DNA from 2 places in the Cobetia sp. 3AK genome. Region 2 is predicted to be linked to the other one. Evidence: predicted binding sites of a transcription regulator. Region 2 holds the regulator's gene; the other holds the start of a gene.

Region 1 (9,658 bases), on a different contig from region 2:
GCCGTCTTGGTCGTCGGCATCCACAACGCTTCCACATGACGGGGTCGCACCTTCGGGTACGGCCCCGTCGTGCGTTACACGTGCTGTCCGCGCAGGTTGCGTCTCAAGTACGTGGACTTTCCCCATCTCTGCAGTCAGTTCATGTAAGCCTTTTCCTACAAGATATGCAGGACATAGAGGATAACTGCTGCACTCCGGATACGTGTTCAATCGTATGTTTTTCTATAGATTACTGTTTTACAACAGTTTTATCTAAAAGCTTCCTTGTTTGTCTCGATGCGTCTGAGCGGTTTGGCTAGTTGCCTGATGACGGCTTGCTGACCAGAATAGCGTCATGGAAGCGGGATGCGGCGGGACACCGCACCCTTGAGCAGGATGCTCTTGATGATCTTCCAGGGAGTACGTCGGGCAGGATGCCCGACTCGTCTGAACAGGATGTTCAGCGAACAGGAACCGTCAAGGATGACGGAAGCAGCTGCACTGCATGGCATCTTGTCCGAGGAGCGGGCAGGAATTGGCCAGGGACCACGGATGAATGGCCAGGTACAGGAAGTACCGGATCAGGAAGATCCAGAGTGACGGTATCGTCATTGGCAGCGGACGCGCAATCACGACAGGGATGGTTGATGGGTCTCGACCCGATATGCAGTCAGGAAGCTCGCCTTCACAGGAGTGACGGATGACGGGACATCATCCGTGTCAGGCAGACGAGGCAATCAGCGGCAGAATCTCGACGGCAGGATGCCGAGGCAAGGATGTCAGATCACGGAACATCATGAGACTGTCAGCTGAGGCAGGTCAGGAGCGGCACGGGCAGGATGCCGGGCAATGCATCTGCGATGCAGTTGCATGAGCAGGACAGCAGGGCAGGCAATAAGCAGAAACGGGCATTGTGGTGGGACAGCTGCGCAAGCAGTGCCACAATGCCCCATGCGTGACGGTGCGCTCTGAATGGCAGGATGCCATGACGGGCAGGGACAGCACCCAGGAACACGATCCAGGACGGATCGACAGGGACACGCTTGGAGCGGGCGACCTTTCGGGGTTGCCCTTTTTTGTGCCTTTTTTTCGGCCCCACCCGCCGGGCTGGCTGACCATGAGCGCTCAAGACGAAGACGGCAGCCACCCCTGAGGGAGTGGCTGCCGTCTTGATGAGAACCTGGTGCTTGCCCGGTCAGGTCGGGCAGGGCATTTACTGCTCCAGGTATTCGAGCTTGCCTTCGACACCATCCCACTTCTCGGCGTCTTCCATGGCGTCCTTCTTCTCGCTGATGTTCGGCCACACTTCGGCCAGATCGGCATTCAGCTCGATGAATTCCTTCTGATTCTCCGGCACTTCGTCCTCGGAGAAGATGGCTTCCGCGGGACACTCCGGCTCGCACAGAGCGCAGTCGATGCACTCGTCCGGGTTGATGACCAGGAAGTTGGGGCCTTCATAGAAGCAATCGACCGGGCAGACCTCCACGCAGTCAGTGTATTTGCAGCGGATGCAGTTCTCGGTGACGATGAATGCCATCTGGGTCTCCTGACGCGGGTCGGCGTCTCTCGTAGGTCGTGGTCCAGCGCCACTCTGTGCCGTCTGAGCGGCATCTTGAGTTTCAGGTTATAAGCGGCGCGAGTGTTATAAGGCGTTATTCTAGTGGCGCTCTGCCGCCCTCGCAATCAGCGTGGGCGGATCGTTTTGGAATGGTGCTATGCCCATCGCGCACTGTCGAGTGTCGGCAGGCGCATGGTGTCATGCGACTTGTCAGTCGACTCACTCCGCCGCTTACTGGATCTTGCGCCATTCATAGATGAGTTCCAGTGCCCGCTTGGGGCTCAGGTCATCCGGGTCCAGCTGGGTCAAGGCTTCGACGATCGGGTGAGGCGGTGCCGCGAAGAGATCATTCTGCTGCGGTACTGGCTGGCCGAGTGCATCTTCACGGGCAACCTGCGGACGATCGACCTCCTGCTGCTCGAGACTGGTCAATTTCTCACGTGCACGCAGGATGACGTTCTGCGGGACCCCGGCCAGCTGGGCAACCTGCAGGCCATAACTCTGGCTTGCCGGCCCCTCCTCGACACGGTGCATGAAGACGATGCCATCGTCATGCTCTGCGGCGGTCAGGTGAACGTTGGCCACGCCATCGACGTGCTCGGGGAGTGCCGTCATCTCGAAATAATGGGTCGCGAACAGCGTGAAGGCGCGCGTGCGGGCCAGGTGCTCGGCGCTTGCCCAGGCCAATGACAGGCCATCGAAGGTCGAGGTGCCGCGACCGATCTCATCCATCAGCACCAGACTCTCGTCGGTGGCGTTGTGCAGGATGCTGGCAGTCTCGGTCATCTCGACCATGAAGGTCGAGCGGCCACCGGCCAGGTCATCCGAGGAGCCGATACGCGTGAAGATGCGATCCAGCGGGCCGATGCAGGCGCGAGCGGCGGGTACGAAGCTGCCGGTATGCGCGAGCAGTGCGATCAGCGCGGTCTGACGCATGTAGGTGGATTTACCGCCCATGTTGGGGCCGGTGATCACCAGCATGCGGCGCGCATCGTCAAAGCGCACGTCGTTGGGCACGAAGGGGTGGTCGCTGACATGTTCCACCACAGGGTGGCGGCCGCCTTCGATGTCGATTCCCGGCGTGTCGCTGAGCTGCGGGCGGACGAAGTCCAGTGCGGCGGCGCGATCAGCAAAGGCGGTGAGCACATCCAGTGACGCCAGGGCGCGTGCCGTCTGCTGCAGGCCATCCAGTTCGGTATTCAGGTCATCCAGAAGGTGCTCATACAGCAGCTTCTCGCGGGCCAGCGACTTGGACTTGGCCGACAGCGCCTTGTCCTCGAATTCCTTGAGTTCCGGGATGATGAAGCGCTCGGCATTCTTGAGCGTCTGGCGGCGGATGTATTCCGGCGGAGCTTCCGCTGACTGGGAGCGCGGCAGCTCGATGAAGTAACCATGCACGCGGTTGTAGCCGACCTTGAGGTTGCTGATGCCGGTGCGCTCACGCTCACGGGTCTCGAGGGCCACCAGATACTGACCGGCGTTCTCGGAGAGGCCGCGATACTCGTCCAGCTCATCGTCGTAGCCATCGGCGATCACCCCGCCATCGCGCAGCACGACCGGCGGATTCTCGATCAGCGCTTCGCTGAGCATGGCCGAGAGGGCGGGGAACAGGCGGATGCCATCGCGCAGGTCATCGATGGCACTGCCTTTCTCGACGCTGGCGAGCACGGCACGCAGCTCTGGCAGTGTATTGAGGCCATCACGCAGGCGCGCCATGTCCCGCGGGCGGGCGCTGCGCAGTGCAACACGCGCCAGGATGCGCTCCACATCGCCGATCCGCTTGAGCAGGCCTTGCAGTTCGAATGGGTAGTCGCCCTCCATCAAGCGCTGCACTGCCGCCTGGCGCTGGCCGATCTGGGTCTGATCGCGCAGCGGGCGGTTGAGCCAGCGCTTGAGCAGGCGTGAGCCCATCGCGGTGGCAGTCACGTCCAGCACACTGGCCAGCGTGTTGTCGCTGCTGCCGCCCAGGTTGGTGTCGATCTCGAGGTTGCGACGGCTGGCGGCATCGATCACGACCGAATCGTCGCGACTCTCCACGGCCAGCGCCGTCACGTGGGGCAGACCGGTGCGCTGCGTGTCACGCGCGTAGTCGAGCAGGGCACCAGCAGCGGTGACCGCGCAGGTCAGATGACTGCAACCGAAACCATTGAGGTCCTGAACGCCGAACTGATCGCACAGCAGGCGCAACGCGGTCTCATGGTCGAAATGCCAGTCGCTCTGACGGGTCAGGCCCGGGCGTGAGGCAAGACTGCTTGGCAGTTCACGACTCTCGCCGACCATCAGCTCGGCGGGTGACAGACGCTGGATCTCGGCCAGCAGTTCTTCATCGCCATTGACTTCCAGTACGCTGAAGCGTCCTGAGGAAAGCTCCAGTGCCGCCAGGCCCCAGGTCTCACCGTCTCGATGCAGCGCCACCAGCAGATTGTCACGGCTGGCATCCAGAAGCGCCTCGTCATGCAGGGTGCCCGGTGTGACGATGCGCACCACCTTGCGCTCGACGGGACCCTTGGTGGTCGCGGGGTCGCCGATCTGCTCGCAGATGGCCACGGATTCGCCCATTTTCACCAGGCGTGCCAGGTAACCCTCGGCGCTGTGATAAGGCACCCCTGCCATGGGAATGGGGGAGCCGCCGGAGCTGCCACGTGCCGTCAGGGTGATATCGAGCAATTGCGCGGCTCGCTTGGCGTCCTCATGGAACAGCTCATAGAAGTCGCCCATGCGATAGAACAGCAGCACACCGGGGTGCTCGCGTTTGATCTTCATGTACTGCGCCATCATCGGCGTCATCTGGGGCGCGCTGTTCTTGGCCATGGCCATGGACTTCCTTGACTGCACTGCAATGGGAAAAAGACGCACATGCGAGAACACGGCATGCGGGATGCGCGATATTCTACGGACTGGCGCGGCCGGCTCCAATGCCTGTGATGCCTCCTGCTCGCTTCCCTTTTCCTCAGACCACTTCTAGAAAGGAGTTCGTTCATGGCCCGATTGACGGATACGACGTCCGAGGCACCGGATGCGAATGCACTGGCCGAGCAGCTGCAGGCGCTGGCATTGGCGCGCGGAGTCCAGATCACTGCTGCAGAGTCATGCACCGGGGGTGGCGTGAGTGCCGCGATCACGGCGATTTCCGGTAGCTCCGGCTATTTCGAGGCGGGCTATGTGACGTACTCGAATGCTGCCAAGCGGCGTCTGCTCGGCGTCAGCGAAGCATCGCTCGCGGACTTCGGGGCAGTCTCCGAGGCCGTCGTGCGCGAGATGGTCAAGGGAGCGTGTCGTGACAGCGGTGCCGAATTGGGGGTGGCAATCAGTGGTGTGGCGGGTCCGGGAGGCGGCAGTGAAGAAAAGCCCGTGGGGACGGTGTGGCTGGCATGGGGCAGTGAGGCGCGACAGCAGGCGCGGTGTTTCCACTTTCCGGGAGACCGCCAGGCCGTGCGCGACGCCGCCGTGAGGGTGGCATTGCAAGGCTTGATCGAATGCGTGGAAGCCTGGCAGGGCTGAACTGGTGAGGCTCGAGACGCATGCAACCCTCTGCGTTGAGACTGCTGCCTGAAAAAGCGCATCACCGGACTGGCAGAACGATGAAACATGCGGCATCATACTGTCCATGTATACAGGGTTTTGCCATGACAGCCCAGCCGCTAGGCTGACAGTCTCTGCATCACCCGAAGCTTGAGAATTTCCTATTTCAGGTGGTTGCCCATGCGGCGCCGCCGTTCGACAGGAGGCCACATGGCACAGGACGACAATCGTACCAAGGCGCTGAACGCGGCGCTGTCCCAGATCGAGCGCCAGTTCGGCAAGGGCGCCGTCATGCGCATGGGCGATGCCCCGCGTGTGGCCATCCCGTCGGTATCCACCGGGTCTCTGGGCCTGGATATCGCGCTCGGCATCGGTGGCCTGCCTTTCGGTCGAGTGGTCGAGATCTACGGTCCGGAATCCTCGGGCAAGACGACACTGACGCTCTCGGTCATCGCCCAGGCCCAGAAGCAGGGCAAGGTGTGTGCCTTCATCGATGCCGAGCACGCGCTGGATCCGTCCTACGCCGAGAAGCTGGGCGTCAATCTGGACGAGATGCTGGTCTCCCAGCCGGATACCGGTGAGCAGGCACTCGAGATCGTCGACATGCTGGTGCGTTCCGGTGGTGTCGACGTCATCATCGTCGATTCCGTGGCAGCCCTGACGCCGCGTGCCGAGATCGAGGGTGAGATGGGTGACTCCCACGTCGGCCTGCAGGCGCGTCTGATGTCCCAGGCGCTGCGCAAGGTGACGGGCCACATCAAGAATGCCAACTGCATGGTAGTGTTCATCAACCAGATCCGCATGAAGATCGGGGTGATGTTCGGTAGCCCGGAAACCACCACCGGTGGTAACGCGCTGAAGTTCTACTCGAGTGTCCGTCTCGACATCCGTCGTACCGGCTCCGTGAAGTCCGGCGATGAAGTCACCGGTAACGAGACTCGCGTCAAGGTCGTGAAGAACAAGGTCGCGCCGCCGTTCCGCCAGGCCGAGTTCCAGATTCTCTACGGCAAGGGCATCTACCACGCCGGTGAGGTCATTGATCTGGGCGTGCAGTGTGGTCTGGTCGGCAAGGCAGGTGCCTGGTACAGCTACCAGGGCAGCAAGATCGGTCAGGGCAAGGCCAACTCCGCCCAGTATCTGGAGGACAACCCCGCGATCATGGAAGAGATCGAGAGCCAGATTCGCGCCCAGCTGCTGGCTTCTCCGGAAACCAAGGAAGAGGCCAAGGAAGAAGTGGTCGCCGAAAATGAAGATGATCTGGATCTCGATTGAGACCTGCTCGAGAACGTGTTCATTGAGCGCTGATTTCAGCGCCTTTCAGTGATCTGCAGCGCCCGCCCCGTTTTCGGTGGCGGGCGCTGTGCGTTTTGCACCGGGGATTTCGCCATCTCGGGTGCCCCTCCAGAAAGGAGCGCCAACATGCACGATCAGGAAAGAGAGACCGCCGGGCCAGACTATCAGCCCCTCGATGTCGGCGCGATGACGCCGCAACGGCGTGCCCGCAATGACGCCATCGCACGTCTGGCACGCCGCGAGCACAGCCGTCGCGAGCTGCACGACTATCTCAAGGAGCGCGACTACCTGCAGACCGTCAGCGATGATGCGCTGGCGGAGCAGTCCGCGAGTGGCGAGGAGGGCGCCGAGACGCGCTTGAGTCGTGATGAGGTCGAGCTGCTGATCGAGGAAGTGCTGGAGCGTCTGGTCGAGGAAGGCCTGCAATCCGATGAGCGCTTCGCCGCCAGCTTCCTGCGGACACGGGTGCTGAGGGGGCAGGGCCCCAGGCGTATCCAGCAGGAGTTGCGCCAGCGTGGCATCGACAACGAGACGTCAGGTGCCGTGATGCGTGCTGCCTGTGATCCGGTGCCTGATGCCTTCGGACATGTTGATGCGGTGGACTTCTTCGAGCTGGCGCGCGAGACGTTGGCAAGGCGCTTTTCCTCAGCGGGCGAGGGTCACAAGGAGCGTGCGCGCCGAGAGCGCTTCCTGCTCCAGCGCGGCTTCGACTACGAGCAGTTGCGCTACGCCATGGAGTCCGCCTGGACGGAAGACGAGGCGTGAGGCCAGCCATTGCCCAGGCAATGGCTCGGAACGCGCAAACCGGTCACTCAAGCCATTTCCCCCCCTTTAGCTTGCGCGAACAGGCGTTATACTAGGTCGTCTTGCGACGGCACGGGGCAGGCGCCTTCTTTCATGCTTTTCATTGCACCTCCATGCATTCCCACATGGATGAACATGCAAAAACCATGCGGAAGTCATGCAGAAGAAGACCCCCGGAGCGTCTTTACGCACATCGCTACGGAACCTCTATGAAAAGCGCAGAAATCAGAAACGCCTTCCTGACCTATTTCGAGAAGCAGGGGCATACCATCGTTCCCACCAGTTCTCTGGTGCCGAACAACGACCCGACCCTGCTGTTCACCAACGCCGGCATGGTGCCCTTCAAGGATGTCTTCCTGGGCCGTGATCCGCGTGGCTACAGCCGTGCCACCTCCGCACAGCGCTGCGTGCGCGCCGGCGGCAAGCACAATGACCTGGACAACGTCGGTTACACCGCACGTCACCACACTTTCTTCGAGATGCTGGGCAACTTCAGCTTCGGTGACTACTTCAAGCGCGAAGCCATCCAGTTCGCCTGGAAGTTCCTGACCGAAGAGCTGGGCCTGCCGAAGGAGAAGCTGTGGGTCACCGTGCACGTCAGTGATGACGAAGCCCGTGACATCTGGTTCAACGAGGTCGGCATCGATCAGAACCGCTTCTCGCGTCTCGACGAGGACAACTTCTGGCAGATGGGCGACACCGGCCCCTGTGGCCCGTCTTCCGAGATCTTCTATGATCACGGTGAAGACGTCGCCGGTGGCCCGCCGGGCAGCCCGGACGAAGATGGCGACCGCTACATCGAGATCTGGAACCTGGTCTTCATGCAGTTCGATCGTGATGCCGAAGGCACGCTGAACCCGCTGCCTAAGCCGTCCATCGATACCGGCATGGGGCTGGAGCGCGTCGCGGCCGTGATGCAGGGCGTGCACTCCAACTACGAGATCGACCTGTTCCAGAATCTGCTGGCGGCGGCGGCCGAGATCATCGGTCACGACAACATCACCACTCCCTCGCTGCGCGTGGTGGCGGATCACATCCGTTCGTGTGCCTTCCTGATCGCCGATGGCGTGCTGCCGTCCAACGAAGGGCGTGGCTACGTGCTGCGCCGCATCATTCGCCGTGCCGTGCGTCATGGTCACAAGCTGGGCGCGCGCGGCAGCTTCTTCTACAAGCTGGTCGCGGCGCTGGATGCCGAGATGGGCGATGCCTATCCGGAACTGCGCTCTGCGCGTGAGCAGATCGAGCGTGTGCTGCTCAAGGAAGAGGAGCAGTTCGCGCGTACGCTGGAGCACGGCATGAAGCTGCTCGAGGAGGCCATCGCCGAGCTGGATGGCAATACCCTCGACGGCGAAACCATCTTCAAGCTCTACGATACCTACGGCTTCCCCTACGACCTGACCGCCGACATCTGCCGCGAGCGCGAACTGATCCTCGATGAGGCCGGTTTCGAGGCCGCGCTGGAAGCTCAGCGTGAGCGTGCACGTGCTGCCAGCAATTTCGGGGGCGACTATTCCGCCAACCTGACGCTGGAAGGCGAGACGCAATTCACCGGCTATGATCACCTCGAGGGTGAGGCGACCGTCACCGCGCTGTTCGACAGCGAAGGCAATGCGCTCGAGCGTCTCGAGGCCGATACCAAGGGCATCGTGGTACTCGATACCACGCCGTTCTATGGCGAGTCCGGTGGTCAGGCGGGCGATACCGGTTATCTGCATCTGGAGGGCGGCCGTTTCCAGGTCAGCGATACCCAGAAGCAGGCCGGACATCATCTGCATCACGGTGTGCTGATCGAAGGTTCGCTCGCGGTGGGCGACGCGGTGCGTCCGCAGGTCGATGCAGACCTGCGTGCTGCCTCCGTGCGCAACCACTCCGCCACGCACCTGCTGCATGAAGCGCTGCGCCAGGTGCTGGGTGAGCACGTCCAGCAGAAGGGCTCGCTGGTGACGGCCGAGCGCCTGCGCTTCGACTTCAGTCACTTTGAGGCGATGACCGCAGAACAGCTCTCCGAGGTCGAGCGCATCGTCAATGTGCAGATTCTCGCCAACGCCGAGACCACCATCGAGTTCATGACTCTCGATGAAGCCAAGGCGCGCGGCGCGGCGGCACTCTTCGATGCCAAGTATGGTGAGCAGGTCCGCGTGCTGACCATCGGTCAGAATGCCTTCTCCATCGAGCTGTGTGGCGGGACTCACGTCAGGCGCAGTGGTGACATCGGTCAGATGCACATCATCGCCGAGACTGGCATCGCCTCCGGCGTGCGCCGTATCGAAGCCATCACTGGCCGTGCGGCACGTGATTTCCTGCTGGCGCAGGAAGCGACCCTGACTCGTCTGGGCGAGCGCCTCAAGGCCAAGCCGGAGCAGGTCGAGGAGCGTGTCACCAGTCTGCTTGAGCGCAACCGCGGTCTCGAGAAGGAGCTTGAGCGTCTGAAGGCCAAGCTGGCGTCCGCCTCTGCCAGTGACATGCTGAGCGACATCGCGGATGTCCAGGGGCTCAAGGTGC
Region 2 (9,658 bases):
AAGCGCATCAGCAACGCCGAGAACGCCAGCGATCTCCGGGAACTGCAGGTCGAGATGATCGACCGCTTCGGCCTGTTGCCGGAGCCGGTCAAGACGCTGTTCCGCCAGACCCGGCTGCGCCAGCGCGCCCAGGCACTGGGCATCGTCAAGCTGGAAGCCGGTGCCGCACGCGGCCGCATCATCTTCGGCGCCCAGACGCCTGTCGATCCCTTGACGCTGGTGACACTCATCCAGCGCCAGCCCGATGTCTACAGGCTGGAAGGTGCCGACACGCTGCGCTTCACCACCGAGATGGAAGACGCCGAGGCGCGCTTCAGCTTCTGCGAATCCCTGCTTGAGCTGCTCAACGCCAAGACCCAGGCGGCCTGACGCCCCCACTCACCTCTGTGCACGTGAAAATGCGCAGAACATGAAAACGGCCTGCATCGCTGATGCAGGCCGTTTTTCTGGCAGTCAGACCGCCTCACCTCCCAGGGACAAACGCCTCACGCATGGCGTGCCAGCAGCGCCGCCAGCAAGCGCTGCACCTGCGGCATGCCTGCCTCGATCACCGACTCCGTTCCGGCCCTCGTCGGCTCCTCCTCCCCGACCCCGGCCGCGTGACTGATCACCAGGCACAGGCTGGCGTACTCCATCTCGAGTTCACGGGCCAGCACGGCCTCGGGCATCCCCGTCATGCCCACCAACGTATTGCCATCGCGCGCCATCAGACGAATCTCGGCCGCGGTTTCCAGTCTCGGCCCCTGCACCACGCCCAGCACTCCGCCTGCCTGGATCACCAGTCCCGCGTCAGACGCCGCCGAATGCAGCTCCTCGCGCCAGACACGGTGATACGGCCAGGCGAATGCCACATGCTGGAACGGCTTGAAACGGCCATCGAAGAACGAGCCCTCGCGCCCCGTCGTGTAATCGATCAACTGATCCGGGACCACCAGCGTGCCCGGCGTCAGCGTCGGGTCGATACCTGACACGCAGTTGACGCCAACGACGTGAGTCGCCCCGGCCTGCTTGAGCGCCCACAGGTTGGCGCGATAATTGATTCGGTGCGGCGGCATCTTGTGGGGTTGACCATGCCGCGCCAGAAACAGGATCGACCTGCCGCCGAGCCGCCCCTGCACCACCCCGCAGGACGCCGCCCCCAAGGGAGTTTCCTGACCACCCCGCTTGAGCACCTCCAGACCCGGCCAATGGCCGAACCCGGTCCCCCCGATGACTGCCAGCATCCCCTGTCTCCTCGCCACCCATGTGCAGGAATCTCTCAAGGGCCGAACGCTTCGGCCCTGAGCGAACGCTACTCCGAGCCAACCGACAACGACAAGCACAATCGTCACGCTCTGCGCCAAGAGACGAGAAAAGGCCCCGAAAACGACACCACCCGCCGCGGTGGCCCGGGCGGGTGGTGATCACATGCAGGCGTGGCTGCGATGGTGAGACAGGACGGCAGCGCGACGAAACCGCCTCGTCTTCAGGAACGTTACAGCCCCTTGGGCGCGTAGATGCCCGGCGCGTTGCGCCAGTAGCCCTTGTAATCCATGCCGAAACCGAACAGGAAGCGGTCCTCGACATCCAGACCACAGAAGTCGGCCTTGAAGCCCGGATAGGCCTTGCGATCGTGCTTCTTGTCCACCAGCACACAGCTGGACACGCTGCGCGCACCCGCTTCACGGCAGTACTCGATGATGGCCGCCAGGGTGCCACCCTCATCGAGGATGTCATCGACGATGACCACGTCACGACCGGCCATCGGCAGTTCCGGATTGACGCGCCAGAACAGCTCGCCGCCGCGCATGGCACCGCGGTAACGCGTCGCGTGCAGATAATCGACTTCCAGCGGGAACTTGAGTCGGGTCAACAGCTGACCTGCGGTAATCAGGCCGCCATTCATCACGCAGTAGAAGATCGGCATGCGATCACCAAGGCTGCGGGTCAACTCCCCGGCCATGCGATCGAGTGCGACCTCCAGCTCTGCCTGGGGAATCAGGCAGTCGGCGTTGTCCATCACGTCTCGCATTTCGGCATGCAGGGCGCTCAGGGAGTCAGGCGTCGGAGTCAGCATCGGGAGTTTCCTGGGTATCACTGGCCTCATCTCCACGTCGGGCGGACGTGGCAGAGGATGTAGCAGCGGAGGATGAAGCAGAACGGCGGGACCCGCTCTGCGCAGCGTGTGACGGCGAGGCTTCAGCGGCCTTGCCGTCCTGTTCGTCTTGCGGTCGGCGCGAGGACGACTCGCGATCAGCATTCGTGTCGCCTTGAGGAGCAGCGCCCTCGAGGGACAGCACGTCAGCGAAGTGCAGGCGCTGCCCCGGCAGGGCCACGCGTGCATCGTGCTCACGGATGATGTCATGGATGCGCAGCAGCACATCCTGCTTGATGGCGTGATACTTCACCCAGTCGGTGGTGCGCGTGAAGACGTACACGAAGAAGTCCAGCGAGTGTTCACCGTAGCTGTTGAAGTTCACGATCTGGGTCCGCGTCTGGTCGATCTCGTCATGCCCTTCCACCATCTCGCGGACCGCGATGATGATGTCATCGACCCGGGTGGCATCTTCGTAACGCAAGCCGATGGTCTCGAAGATGCGCCGGTTGTACATCCGTGACGGATTCTCCACCGCGATGCTGGTGAAGATGGCGTTGGGGATGTAGAGCGGACGCATGTCGAAGGTGCGGATGCGCGTCAGCCGCCAGCCGATGTCCTCGACGGTGCCCTCGATCTCGCGGTCCGGCGAGCGAATCCAGTCACCGACCTTGAACGGGCGGTCGAGATGGATCATCAGGGCACCGAAGAAGTTGGCCAGCAGATCACGCGCGGCGAAGCCCACCGCGATACCGCCGACCCCACCGAAGGCCATCACGCCGGACAGTGACACACCGAGATTCTGCAGGATGGCCAGACCCACCAGCACGATCACGACGGCACGCAGCAGTTTGCTGATCGCCGAGGCCGTGGTGGCATCCATCGCATTGACGTTGGTGCCGGGCGGTGGCGTGGTACGCAGCGACTCGAAGCGCTTGATCATGCGAATCAACGCCCAGGCCAGCGCCAGCAGGGTGATGATCTGGCGCACCGTGCCCAGATAGGCCTCCAGGCTGCCGGGCGCGAACTGATGGGCAAGAATATCCAGCGCGACCAGCGACCCCATGCTGTAGAGCCACAGAGACAGCGGATGGCGCAGCCCATGCAGCAGCGCGTCATCCCACAGGTTGCGACTCTTCTCGGCATGCACGGCCAGGCGACTGAGCAGAATGCGCTCGCTCAGATGCAGCACGACCACGGCCACCAGCACCAGGGCGAGGTTGATCCCCCAGAGTGGCAGACCGAAGGTCTGCTCCACCCAGTTGCGCAGCGGCTCGACCCAGTGATTGATCATCTCTTCGGCAGGCGCCGCCAGCTTGTCGGCAGCCGCCTCGGTGGCGGATTTCTCAGCCATGTGGAGTCCTTGGGTGACGTCTGGAGGAAAAGCCCCTCAAGGCTGGCTCATTCAGCCAAGCCCGATGGCATGGCCACCTGCTCGAGCGGCTGACTGGCCGCCAGCGCCTCGAGACGTGCATGGGTACGCCGCCAGCGAGACAGCCCCGCAAGGCCCTCGAGCGTCGGGCGGGCGCGCCCGTAGCGCAGACGCGCCTGACGCTTGCCGGCATTGCGCTGCTCATCCCCATCGAGGCTGTCGAGCACGGCACGTGCGGCGGCGGGATCATTGCACACCAGCGCCATGTCGCAGCCGGCATCCAGTGCCAGACGAGCGCGCACTTCCGGCTCGCCCTCGGCCACGGCAGCCGCCATGCCCAGGTCATCGGAGAAGATGGCACCCTTGAAACCGAACTCCTCACGCAGCAGTCCCAGCCAGCTTGGCGAGAAGCCGGCGGGGCGCGCATCGAAGTCGGGATAGATGACATGAGCCGGCATCACGCCACCCAGGCGATCCGCCAGCGCCGCGAAGGGCTTGAGATCATGCTCGCGCAGCTCGCGGAAGGGGCGGGGGTCGATCACGCGCTCGCGGTGGGTATCCGCCGCGATGCCACCATGACCGGGATAATGCTTGCCGACCGCTGCCATACCAGCTTCGCGCAGGCCCTCGATGAAGGCGGTCCCGACGGCAATCACGTCCTCGGGAGTCGTCCCGAAACTGCGGTCGCCGATGATGGTGGAACCCGCGACATCGATATCCAATACCGGCGCGAAGGTGATGTCGCAGCCAATGGCGGCCATCTCCATGCCCAGCAACCAGCCGGCGTCACGGGCAAACCCGAGCCCTGACGACTGGGCATCATCACCGCAGCCGTCACAGTCACGTCCCAGGCAGCAATGTGCCAGGGCGCGCATCGGCGGCAGGCGGGTCACGCCTTCGCGCAGCCGTTGCACCCGTCCGCCTTCCTGATCGATGGCGATCAACAGATGTGGATTGACGCGGCGGATCTCACCGCACAGCGCCAGCACCTGCTCGGGAGAAGCACAGTTGCGCGCAAACAGGATGACGCCGCCGACGGCGGGGCGTGCCAGTAGTTCACGTTCGTCAGACGTGAGGGTATGCCCCTCGACGTCGAGCATTACGGAGCCCAATGGCTGTGTCATGACATCCTTCCTGTCCATGGCCTGCTGGCCGTGTCATGCGCTGCAAGGCATGGCACGCACGGCAGGGTTTCATGTCGTTACGGGGCTCGGCAGCCTGGAAGACAAGCCTCAGGACAGGCGGCCGGCGCGAGGAAAGGCGCAATTCTAGCCGACTGAGCGCGACTCGAACAGTCGCGAGCACCAGCCGCCAGGCAACGCAGCGTCAGGCGTGCAACAGCACTGGCGTTCCGGCCGGCGCATGCCGGTAAAGGCACAGCAGATCCTCATCGCGCAGACGAATGCACCCATGGGAGGCCGGGGTGCCCATCGGCTCGCTGGACGGCGTGCCATGGAAGTAGATGTAGCGCCGCAGGCTGTCGACGCGCTGTCCCGCCGCGTTGCGGCCACGGTTGATGCCGGGCTCACGACCGCTGAGCCACAGGATACGCGTCAGGATCCAGTCGCGTTCGGGGTGCTCGGCGGCCAGTCGAGGCGTGAACACCTCTCCCGTGAAGCGCCGCCCACGATAGACGGCACCACGCGGATTGCCCTCCCCGATCGCGGCGCGAACCACATGCCAGCCGGTCGGCGTGCAACCGCTGCCATCGAGCTCGCCGATACCGTTGAGGCCGCTGGAGATCGCACAGGCATGCACCAGCGTGTCAGGGTCAGCCGCGGGGGGCGGCGCATCACGACTGCCACTGGGCGCGTCATTGCGTATCTCGAGACGCTGGCGGGTGAGATCCACGCAGACCCAGCAAGCCATCAGCTGGCCGCCTGGGTGACCGCTTCACCATCTCCGAGCGAGGCCGGCAGCGGAGCCGCCATCGCCGCCACCACCACCGGACGCATGTGCTGGATCAGCTCGCGCACACTGGTGTGATGGCCGTATTCGGCCTCTTCGATATCGCGCAGTGCGTCCAGTCCCGAGAAGGTGAAGATCACGCTGCCGAGCATGAAGTGCAGACGCCAGAAGCGCTCGTTGTCTGGCAGGTCCGGCGTCGCAAGCTTCAGGAGCTCGGCGAAGCGGCTGAAGACCGTGCCGTAATGCTCGCGAATGTAGCGGCGCATGTGGCCCTGCCCCTGGGTATAGGCAAGCCCGAGCAGGCGCATGAAGGTACGCAGGCTGTTGCGCTCGGCCGGCACCTCAAGCACCGTGCGCGCCATCACTTCCAGCAGCGTTTCCAGCGGCACCTGACGACCGGCATGCTGCTGCTCGACACTGTCGAGTGCCGCATGGAAACGCTCGCTGAAGGGGTCGAGATAGCGGGCGAACACTGCCTGGATCAATGACTTCTTTGAGCCGAAGTGATAATTGACCGCCGCCAGGTTGACCTTGGCCTTGCTGGTGATATTGCGCAGCGAGGTTTCGGCGAAGCCTCGCTCGGCGAACAGGACCTCGGCGGTATCGAGGATACGGGTAACGGTATCGGTCTGGGCCATGGGCGGATGCCTTGTCAGGTGATCAATCACGAGGGGGCACGGGAGTCCTTGTCCCCCCGGACAACGGCAAGGCCGTGGCCCGGGGGGCGACTCTTCTCATGCAGGTCAATCAAACGACATGTCGGTCTTCACGCACCGCGTGTCAGGCAGCGACTCCGAGGCGGAGGCTGCCACGAGCCGTATCCCGAGCACAGGACAGACGCACAGGACACACAGGGCCTGTGTACCGGTAGCCGGATGCGCCCGACGAACATTCGTTTGAAACAAGATAATTCTAGCTGTCCATGCCATGACTGGCAATTGCTGGTTGTTTCAAACACTCGACAGCCAAGACCGGCAGGACGCGCATTCACGCGGGACATTCGGGGACGGGATGGTCATGGGGCGTCCCGGACACCCGCTGTCTCGCGTCAGCATGTCGATGTCGACGAAGATGCCGGCAACGTTGCTGCCAAAGCACCCACGATGCCTTGCATGACCGCCATGACTGGATACAATGACAGTTGTATGGATGCACACCCCGTGCCGTCAGCTCAGATGCCGCCCAGGCCAAAGGCAATGCCCATGACTCAGCCGCTTACTCCGCGCCAGCAGGATGTCTTCGATTTCATCATCAAGACCATCAAGTCCTCAGGCTATCCGCCAACGCGTGCCGAAATCGCCCAGGCACTGGGCTTTCGCTCACCGAATGCCGCGGAAGAGCATCTGCGTGCCCTGAAGCGCAAGGGAGCCATCGAGATGGTGCCGGGCACCTCGCGGGGCATCCGCGTGCCGTCTCTGGCAGAGGCGGAAGAGGATAGCGAGCAGGGCCTGCCGGTCATCGGGGAAGTGGCCGCTGGCAGCCCTATCCTGGCCAGCCAGCATATCGATCGCCATTGCCCGCTGCCCAGTGACTACTTCTCGCCTGCCGCCGACTATCTGCTGCGCGTGCGCGGGGTCTCGATGAAGGATGTCGGCATTCTGGAAGGTGACCTGCTGGCCGTGCACCGCACGAGCAGCGTGCGTGACGGACAGATCGTGGTGGCGCGTCTGGGAGATGAAGTGACGGTGAAGCGCTTCCGTCGCGATGGCCATTACGTATGGCTGGAAGCCGAGAACGAGGACTTCGCTCCCATCAAGGTGGATCTGCGCACGGACAGCCTGGAAATCGAGGGCCTCGGCGTGGGCGTGATCCGCGATGGCGGCCTGCACTGATCTCAAGGCTCGCAGGCAGTCTGACCTCACAGCGCTGACGCGCAGATGACGATTGTCGCCATCAGGGCATCCACGAAAAAACCCGCCGATTGGCGGGTTTTTTCGTGACAGGCAGACATGCGGGAAGTGCTCAGTGCACCATGCCTTCCGACTGCTCGTCTTCATCATCCTCGCCATCCCACAGGCGGGTGCGGGTGATGGCGTGGTCGATCATCTCACGCGCGACCTCGAAGCGATTGTCACGCAGCAGATCGGCAGCTTCATCGGAGATGCGGATACTGAGAAGTGGCTCACCTTCACTCTCGGCGGCACGCAGGATCACTTCCCCATCTTCCATTTGCACGATTTCAAGTACGGCGGGATCGGACACGTCATTCCTCCTGCACGGCATCCTGAGGATACCGGCGTCGTTGTGATCGTCAGCTTGACGGCGGGCAGGCCCTGCGACTTGCAGTCACTGGCGACAATGCAGAAAAAAGTACGACCACAGCCAGAGCCATGGTCGTACCGGAGAATGCAGGGCTTGCCACAATGCCGCCAGTCTAGCACCCGTCATGCCAGGGCGTCACCTGAATGACAGGTGCGTGACATGCCAGCGCCTTCGGGTCAGGCAAGGCGCGACGCTACCACTCCACATTCGACTCGCGAAGGTGTGACAGCAACGCCTTCATGGCGCTGACTGCCGTGGCGAGACGCTCTGCCAGAGGCGCATTGGCCGCCGCGGCGATGATGAGACCATCGCCACGCGCCTGGCCTTCCTCACGCCGGGCAGCACCGCCCTCTTCATGCAGACGCGTGATATCGGCCACCAGCTGGCTCAACCAACTGTCCGGCTGCGCCTGCAGGCTTCGCAACTGCTCGATTTCCGCCACGGGAGTCGGCGGTGTGGCCAGCCGCTCGCGCCAGCCGACCTCAGGCCAGCGTGCCGACGCGGCGCACTCCTCGATCAACGAGGCCAATGCCAGCTCCATCAACGCCAGCGCCCCTTCCTCACCGGCCATGCGCCGTGCGACGGCATGCTCATCACGCGTCGCGACGGCCGTCTGCTCCAGCAGCAACTCGGCCTGATACAGCAGTTGATTGGTGCGGCCACGCTGGCTCATCAGCTCTTGGCTCCCTTGCGCTTGTCCTCGACGACCCAACGGCCGTTGTCGAAGGTCGCCTTCCACCCCGTCGCCTTGCCATCCTCGTCCGTCATCACGAACTGCTCCTTGGCCTTGCGCGAGAAACGAATCTGCGTCGGGCGGCCATCGGGGTCTTTCTCCGGCGCCTTGAGGATGAAGTGATACTTCTCCGGCAGCTCGTCGGCATGCGCCTTGAGCTCGCTGACCAGCGGCGGACGCGTCTCGCGATTCTTGGGGAACTGACTGGCGGCAAGGAACAGGCCACTGGCGCCATCACGCAGCACGTAGTGATCCTCGACCTTCACGCAGGCAAGTTCCGGCATGGGGATCGGGTCCATCTTCGGCGGCGCGACCTCCCCGGACTTGAGCAGCTTGCGGGTGTTCTTGCAATCCTCGTTGGTGCAGCCGAAGTACTTGCCGAAACGCCCGGTCTTGAGCTGCATGTCGGCACCGCACTTGTCGCACTCGATCACCGGTCCATCGTAGCCCTTGATGCGGAACTGACCCTGCTCGACTTCATGTCCCACGCAGTCCGGGCTGTTGCCGCAGACGTGCAGCTTGCGCTGCTCGTCGATCAGATAGCTGTCCATGGCCGTGGCGCAGATCGGACAACGGCGCTTGGCACGCAGTGCATCGGTCTCGGCATTCTCATCCGCGTCAGCGGCGACCGCCTCATCCCCCGGCAACAGGTCGATGGTGGTCTTGCAGCGCTCCTTGGGCGGAAGGTTGTAACCGGAGCACCCCAGGAAGACGCCGGTGGAGGCGGTACGGATCTGCATCTCGCGACCACAGGTCGGGCAGGCGATATCGGTCGGCACCGGCTGATTCGGGCGCATGCCCTCTTCTGACTGGGCGTGATCCAGCTCGGCCTTGAACTCGGCGTAGAAGGCATCCAGCAGCTCGCGCCAGTTGCGCTGACCATTGGCCACCTCATCGAGGTAGTCTTCCATGCGCGCGGTGAAGCCGAAGTCCATCAGGTCCTTGAAGGATTCACTGAGACGATCAGTGACGATGTCACCCAGCTTCTCGGCATAGAAACGCCGATTTTCCAGCGCCACGTAACCACGATCCTGAATGGTCGAGATGATGGCCGCATAGGTCGAAGGACGGCCGATGCCGCGCTTCTCCAGCTCCTTGACCAGACTGGCTTCGGTGTAACGCGCCGTCGGCTTGGTGAAGTGCTGCTGCGGGTCCAGCTCGACCAGCTCCAGCACCTCGCCGATGGCCAGGTCCGGCAGTGACTGGTCCTCTTCCTTCTTGCCCGCCGGCTTCATCACGCGGGTATAACCGTCAAACTTGAGCACCCGGCCCTTGGCGCGCAGCTCGTAGCCATCGACCTCGATGGTCA

The links. The regulator LexA, encoded in region 2, represses DNA repair genes until DNA is damaged. The targets are predictions, from matches to a motif close to TACTGTNTANNTANACAGTA.
Region 1: the regulator LexA is predicted to act here: its motif matches at 5,137-5,156, upstream of recA (recombinase RecA).

What each region holds. Positions count from the first base shown of each region.
Region 1 is NZ_JARWKR010000007.1:137,709-147,366, forward strand. It holds gene fdxA (ferredoxin FdxA) at 1,193-1,516, opposite strand; gene mutS (DNA mismatch repair protein MutS) at 1,769-4,348, opposite strand; gene QD228_RS11900 (CinA family protein) at 4,517-5,038, shown strand; gene recA (recombinase RecA) at 5,270-6,331, shown strand; gene QD228_RS11910 (regulatory protein RecX) at 6,479-7,117, shown strand; gene alaS (alanine--tRNA ligase) at 7,366-9,658, shown strand, end outside.
Region 2 is NZ_JARWKR010000001.1:285,095-294,752, forward strand. It holds gene mfd (transcription-repair coupling factor) at 1-369, shown strand, start outside; gene QD228_RS01220 (S-methyl-5'-thioinosine phosphorylase) at 486-1,223, opposite strand; gene QD228_RS01225 (hypoxanthine-guanine phosphoribosyltransferase) at 1,475-2,056, opposite strand; gene QD228_RS01230 (mechanosensitive ion channel family protein) at 2,037-3,428, opposite strand; gene nagZ (beta-N-acetylhexosaminidase) at 3,476-4,570, opposite strand; gene QD228_RS01240 (L,D-transpeptidase) at 4,773-5,315, opposite strand; gene QD228_RS01245 (TetR/AcrR family transcriptional regulator) at 5,315-5,992, opposite strand; gene lexA (transcriptional repressor LexA) at 6,557-7,186, shown strand; gene QD228_RS01255 (hypothetical protein) at 7,317-7,556, opposite strand; gene QD228_RS01260 (DUF6586 family protein) at 7,810-8,289, opposite strand; gene topA (type I DNA topoisomerase) at 8,289-9,658, opposite strand, start outside.